One region of the Microbacterium invictum genome, then DNA from elsewhere that is predicted to be linked to it. Evidence: predicted binding sites of a transcription regulator. Region 1 holds the regulator's gene; the other holds the start of a gene.
What was found. Region 1 encodes LexA, which represses DNA repair genes until DNA is damaged. Its sites were predicted from a motif close to TCGAACANNTGTTCGA; they were not measured.
Positions count from the first base shown of each region.

Region 1 (3,348 bases):
ACATGCGGGTGCGTCGGGGGGAAGTCCACGGCGTGGACGGTACCGTGACGCCCCTCCACGCTGAAGCGCCGGGGGCGGGGAACCCACGACGAGAACTCGCCGTCCTCCCACCGTCCGCCGGTAAGGAGACGGATGCCGGGGTGGGTCGGATCGCTGAGGTCGACGTGCCACAGTCCCGCCGGGGCATCCTCTGGGCTGCCCGAGACGAGGACCTCCGTACCTCGGGCGTCCTCGACCAGGACGTTCCCGACGGCGGGGACCGCGACCGCGGTCACCTCGCCGTCCGACGAGATGTGGACGAGCTCGTCCCGACCGCGGGTGCGGACGGCGGCGACGCCTCCGTCGACGAGCGGCGCGAACCATCGCGACCCGAGCACCCAGAGCGGACCGCCCGTGTCGCGATCGTCCGGGGCGACCGCCTCGGATCGGTCGCCGGACGCCGACACGCGGTGGATGTTCCAGAACCCCGTGACGTCGTCGCACACGAGCAGGGCGCCGTCGGCCGTCCACTCCGGCTGCAGGGCGGCGGACGCGCCGCCGGCCACGCGGCGTCCCGCGGCCTGGTCGTCCGCGAGCCGGCGCACCCGCACCTCGGCGCGGTCCCACGGCATGTGCGGATGATCCCAGGCGAGCCAGGCCAGGGTCGACCCGTCGGGCGAGAGCGCCGGCTGGGCGACGAAGTCGCTCCCCGCCGTCAGCGAGACGATGCGCCCCGCGTCGTCGGCCGCCGACCCGTCGAGGGGGATCTCCACGATGTCGTGGAGGGTGACCTCGCCCGAGATCTCGCGGACGGCGAGCAGCCGCCCCCGGGACACGCGAAGGCCGCCGAGCGACTGACCGGCGACGGAGGGCGTCAACGGGACGGGCTCGGATCCGGGGGTGAGCAGCCAGACCCGCTGGTCCGATCTCTCCACGAACACCAGGGCACCCTCGGGGGTCGCATCCCACGCGCCGCCGCCGTACTCGTGAACGCGCGATCGCGCGTTCCACGGGGCGGGGAGGACGGTGCGGACAGCCTCGGCGGACCCCGGGGAGCCGATCAGTCGGCGGACGGCCGTGCGCCCCCGCTCTTCGGGGACGGTCTCGGCCCACCAGATCTCGTCGCCGACGAAGCGAGCACCGTCCAGGCGAGGCGACGCGGCTGCCACCGCCTCCGCGGTGATCGCCGACGGCCAGGTGCCGAACGGCAACGCGGTGCGCGGCGCGTGCGTGGATTCGCGAGGGGAGGGCTCGACCATGCTCCCTACGCTACGCCGGGGAGCTTCCTACGCTTCGCCCAGTCTCCGACGCTGCGCCGCGCGTGCCCCCCGCGACGAAGGAGGCCGAAGGCGACGTCAGACGGCGCGGAGGATCGCGACGACCTTCCCGAGGATCGTCGCCTCGTCGCCGAGGATGGGCTCGAAGGCGGTGTTGCGGGGGAGCAGCCAGGTGTGGCCGTCGCGCTGCCGGAAGGTCTTGACGGTCGCCTCGCCGTCGAGCATGGCTGCGACGATCTCGCCGTTCTCGGCGGTCCCCTGGGCGCGGACGACGACCCAGTCGCCGTCGCAGATGGCGGCGTCGATCATCGAGTCGCCGGTGACCTTGAGCATGAACAGTTCGCCCTTGCCGACAAGCTGGCGGGGGAGGGGGAAGACCTCCTCGACGTGCTGGTCGGCCGTGATCGGGACGCCTGCCGCAATCCGTCCGACGAGCGGCACGAGTGCAGCGTCACCCACGGCGGGAGTGCGGTCGGCGGGGTTCTCGGCGGCCGTTCCGGGCAGATCGATCAGCACCTCCATGGCCCGGGTCTTGCCCGGGTCGCGGCGGAGGTATCCGCTCAGCTCGAGCTGGTTCAGCTGGTGGGTGACGCTGGACAGGGATTTGAGGCCGACCGCGTCGCCGATCTCGCGCATGCTCGGCGGGTACCCGTGGCGGGCGATCGAGCGCTGGATCACCTCGAGGATGGCCATCTGCTTGTCGCTCAGGCTCTTGCGCCGGCGTGTCTGCGGCTTGGTGGTCTGCTCGCTCATCTCTGCTCCTGTCTCCCCGGAATCCTCACCGGACCTCCGCGGCGTCTTCGAATGTCGGAGGTCGGTGGTGAGGTGTCCTCGTCGAAACCGTATCCGGTTCCGACGGGTGTCCACCGGACCTCGCTCGCGTGTCGCGTTCGATCGTTCGACGGATTCCGACCCGCTTGACAGCATCTCACATCGAAGATAGATTCGGAAGAGAGGTTCGCATCCGCCGGTCCCGGCCGACAGGCGGATGCGAACCTCAGACCCGAAACGACACCGGCTCGGCCGGGAACGGGAGTACACCATGAGCGCGATCACGATCTCCACCGGCACGACGACCCGCCTGCGGCTGACCACGCGTGGACGCCGTGTCCTGGCCTCGCTCGCTGCGCTTCCCGCGGTCGTCGCGCTGAGCGCGGCGATGATCAGCGGCGGGTCCGCGCTGGCCACCCGGGCCGACGGCGGGCCGGCGGCGTCGTTCGACACCGTCACCGTGCAGTCCGGCGATTCGCTCTGGGCGATCGCCGAGCGGGTGGCGCCCTCGGCCGATCCGCGCGATGTGGTCGCCGCCTTCAGCCGCCTCAACGGCCTCGACGCGGGCGTCGTCGCCGCGGGGCAGGAGCTGGCGATCCCCGCCGAGTACTCCGACTGAGCCCGGGGCCGGTCGTGTCGGCGCCGTACGATGGGAAGGATGAGTGCAACACTCGATGACCTCCCCATCCGCGACGATCTGAGGGGACAGGTCCCTTACGGGGCGCCGCAGGCTCCGCTGCCGGTGGCGCTGAACGTCAACGAGAACACCCACCCGGTTCCGCCCGAGGTCGCCGACGACATCCTCGACGCCGTGGCCATCGCCCTGCGCGAGGTGAACCGGTACCCCGATCGGGAGTTCACGGATCTGCGTGAGCACCTGGCGGACTACCTGGGTCACGGTCTGGTGCGGGAGCAGGTCTGGGCTGCCAACGGTTCGAACGAAGTGCTTCAGCACCTGCTGCAGGCCTTCGCCGGCCCGGGCCGCAGCGCGTTCGGGTTCGCGCCGACGTACTCGATGTACCCCCTCCTGACCCGGGGGACCGGGGCCGAGTGGCGGGCCGGGACGCGAGCCCACGACTTCACCGTCTCGGCCGAGAGCGCCGCCGCGCAGGTGGCAGAGGCCGAGCCCGATGTCGTATTCCTCTGCGCGCCGAACAACCCGACCGGTACACCCCTGCCGCTCGATGTCATCGAGGCCGTCTATGCGGCGACGCGGGGCATCGTGATCGTCGACGAGGCGTACGTGGAGTTCGCTCCCCACGAGGCGCCGTCGGCGGTGACTCTCCTGCCCGATCGACCGCGACTGGTGGTCTCGCGGACC
Region 1 is NZ_CP139779.1:2,318,549-2,321,896, reverse strand. Features, by position in the region: gene T9R20_RS11265 (prolyl oligopeptidase family serine peptidase) at 1-1,238, opposite strand, end outside; gene lexA (transcriptional repressor LexA) at 1,335-2,009, opposite strand; gene T9R20_RS11255 (LysM peptidoglycan-binding domain-containing protein) at 2,299-2,646, shown strand; gene T9R20_RS11250 (histidinol-phosphate transaminase) at 2,686-3,348, shown strand, end outside.

Region 2 (3,348 bases), 1.4 Mb from region 1:
AGATCGATGCGCCGTTCGAAGAGGCGCGTCCTGGCGACGAGGTCGTCGAGGCCCTCGCGGGTCGCCCGACGGTCGCCGACCTCACCTCCTGACGCTGCTCCCTCGCGGGTACGTTCTCACGGCCCCGGCTGAGCGTCGAACCACCCCATCCGCGACGAGCCACCCTGCATCCCAGGGTGGCTCGTCGCGATTCGGGTGGCTCGGAGCGCGCCCGGCGCCGCGGGCTCACGTTCAGAAGAACCGCTCAGAAGAGAGTGGGCGGCGCCGCCGCGCGCCGCCCGCGCGACGTCGTCATCACCGACGCGGCCAGCCGCGCACGGTCGGCGGCCTCGTGCGGGAGCGGTGCACTCCCCGTCCCCGGGCTCCCCGCCAACCCCGTGTACCGAGCGGCGCGCGGATGCGCGTCATCCTCCGCTCCGCCCTCCAGGCGATACGCGCGAAGGAGCGGACGCACCCGGCGTGCGAGCCAGGTGCGGTAGGCCTTCGGTGCGGTCGCCGAGACCCCCGGATACAACCCCCGGTACGACGACACCAGTTCCGGATGCTCGCGCGCCAGCCACTGCAGGAACCACTCCTTCGCCCCCGGTCTCAGGTGCAGGGCGCCGTAGACGACGCGCGTCGCGCCCGCGTCGCGGATGCGGCGGAGAGCCTCGTCGATCGCGGCGATCGAGTCCGTCAGGTGCGGCAAGATCGGCATGAGGAACACCGTCACCGAGAATCCCGCATCCACCGCCGCACGCACGGTGTCGAGCCGCGCCGCCGCGCTCGGCGTCCCCGGCTCGAGCGCGGCCTGCAGACCGTCGTCGAAGACGGCGATCGACATCGCCAGGGTGATCGGGACGGATGCCGCGGCCTCGGCCAGCAGCGGCAGATCGCGTCGGAGCAGCGTGCCCTTCGTCAGGATCGAGAACGGCGTCCCCGATGCCGTCAGGGCGTCGACGATCCCAGGCATCAGGCGGTAGCGCCCCTCGGCTCGCTGGTACGGGTCGGTGTTGGTGCCCAGCTGCACGGGGTCGCGAAGCCACGTCGGTTTGGCGAGCTCGCGTCGCAGCACATCGACGGCGTTGATCTTGACGACGATCTGCGAGTCGAAGTCCTTGCCCGCATCCAGCTCGAGGTACTCGTGGGTTCCCCGGGCGAAGCAATAGGAGCACGCATGACTGCAGCCGCGGTAGGGGTTGATCGTCCAGTCGAAGGGCATCGCCGACGATCCCGGCACGCGGTTCAGGGCGGACTTCGCCATGACCTCGTGGAACGTGATACCCGCGAACTCGGGTGTGGTCACCGACCGCACCAGACCATTGAGGTACTCCAGGCCGGGCAGCGCCGCGGCATCCGCCACTCCCAACTGCTGCCCCTGCCATCGCATGCATCAAGGGGAACACGTCTTCGAATGTCTGTCAAGGTCGGATGACCGCATTATCGAAGGCCCGCCGACCGGACTGGCCACCGGACGCGCAGCCGGGAAGAATGAGGGGGTGCAGGCGCCCGTCCCTCACACTCCTCCCCTCACCCGTCGCGAAGCCAGAGAGCGCGCGCGGGTGCTCGGTGCTGCGCCGACGCGGGCGGATCACGCGGTCCCGGCGCGGCGCGCATCCTCTCTCGGCGGACCGGGTGTGCCGCTCGCCCGGCACGTGCGCCGGCGCCATCGCCGGTGGACGTCGATCCCGGTCGCGGCAGCTGTCGTCGCGGCGTTCGTCCTCGGCTCCAGCGCCAGCGTCACCGCCGCCGTCGCCGGTCTCACCCCCGAGCCGCCACCCCCCACGGTCGCCGCGCCCGAGACATCCGAGCCCCCGACTCCGCTGAGCGCCCTCATCGCCCCGGCGACCGCCGCGCCCACCCCGCCGCCGCTCGCGCCCGTGCCGGCCACCGATCTTCCTCCCGCGCAGCCGGTCGAGCAGCAGGTCGCCGGCCAAGACCTGTGCGCGAACCCGGCGGTGACGTCCGCGCTGGCGGCGCAGGACGAGGCGGCCGTCATCGCCGCCGTCGGCGGTGCCCTGCCGTTCCGCGACGCGATCGTCACGGGCACCGCAGCGTGCCTGCGCCTGGACGACCCGACCCTCAGCTGGGTGGTCGTCAACAAGATCCGCCCCTTCGCCCCGGTCGACTGGGCTCCCGCCTCGGTGGTCTTCCCCGAGGGTGTCCGCAACCTCGGCGAGGGCGCGCTCGCACCCGACGCCGCCTCCGCCCTCACGGCGATGGTGACGGCCGCCGCCGCGGCGGGCGTCGGCGAGATCGGGCTGCAAAGCGCCTACCGCTCCTATACGACCCAGCAGACGTCGTACGGCGTGCAGGTCGCCGACCGCGGCACCGAGGGCGCCGACCTCGTCAGTGCCCGGCCCGGGCACAGCGAGCATCAGTCGGGTCTCGCCGCGGACGTCGTGCCCTGCGCGGACGGAGCGTGCGGCACCCTCGACGACCTCGCTGCCACGCCGCAGGGCGCCTGGGTGGCCGCTCACGCGTGGGAGTTCGGCTGGATCGTGCGCTATCAGGAGGGCCGGACGGATGTCACGGGCTACGCGCCCGAGCCGTGGCACCTGCGCTACGTCGGGACCGACCTCGCGCGGGCGATGCATGAAAACGGCTTCACAACTTTAGAGGAGTTCTTCGGCCTTCCGGCCGCTCCCACCTACGGGTAGCCGACGATCCCTCGCGATCGAGAGACCTTTACTATGCTTTGGCCCCGATGTCAAATCACGGTCCTAGCCTGAACACAGGCGCTGTCCCGGCACCTCTCAGCACCGGCCGACACCGACGTTGAGCCCTCGGCTTCCCCGCCGCCGTTGTTCAGGAGTCGTCATGGATTTCTCCCTCGTGCAGTCGTTCTTCATGCTCGGTTTCGTCGCGATGGCGGCCGGCACGTTCTGGTTCTTCATGGAGCGAGGTGATCTCAAACCCGAGTACCGGTCGGTGGCCAGCTATGCGGCCGTCATCACCTTCGTCGCCGCCATTCTCTACTACGTCATGAAGGACGTCGTGCAGTTCCCCGGTGGTGACATCACCGCGGCCGAGGTCGACGCCACGCTCCCGCTCCGGTACATCGACTGGCTGATCACCACCCCGCTCCTGCTGGTGGAGTTCGGCCTCATCCTCGCGATCGCCGGCGCCGTCCGCCGCGGATTCGTCACGCAGCTGATCATCGCCGACATCATCATGATCGTCTTCGGCTACCTCGGCGAGGTCGGCGTCCCCGGATCGGCGTCCAACTGGATCTTCTTCATCATCTCGGTGCTCGCCTGGTTGTACATCGTCTACCTGATCTTCACGGTGAAGGTGCCCGACGGTGCCCCCGCTCACGTGCGCGGTGCCCTGCAGGTGATGCGGCTCTTCGTGGTCATCGGCTGGTCG
Region 2 is NZ_CP139779.1:206,504-209,851, forward strand. Features, by position in the region: gene T9R20_RS01070 (DEAD/DEAH box helicase) at 1-92, shown strand, start outside; gene T9R20_RS01075 (Rv2578c family radical SAM protein) at 245-1,369, opposite strand; gene T9R20_RS01080 (M15 family metallopeptidase) at 1,479-2,639, shown strand; gene T9R20_RS01085 (bacteriorhodopsin) at 2,800-3,348, shown strand, end outside.
Region 2: a site for LexA is predicted at 1,378-1,393, ahead of T9R20_RS01075 (Rv2578c family radical SAM protein). Genes of this name have one in related genera too.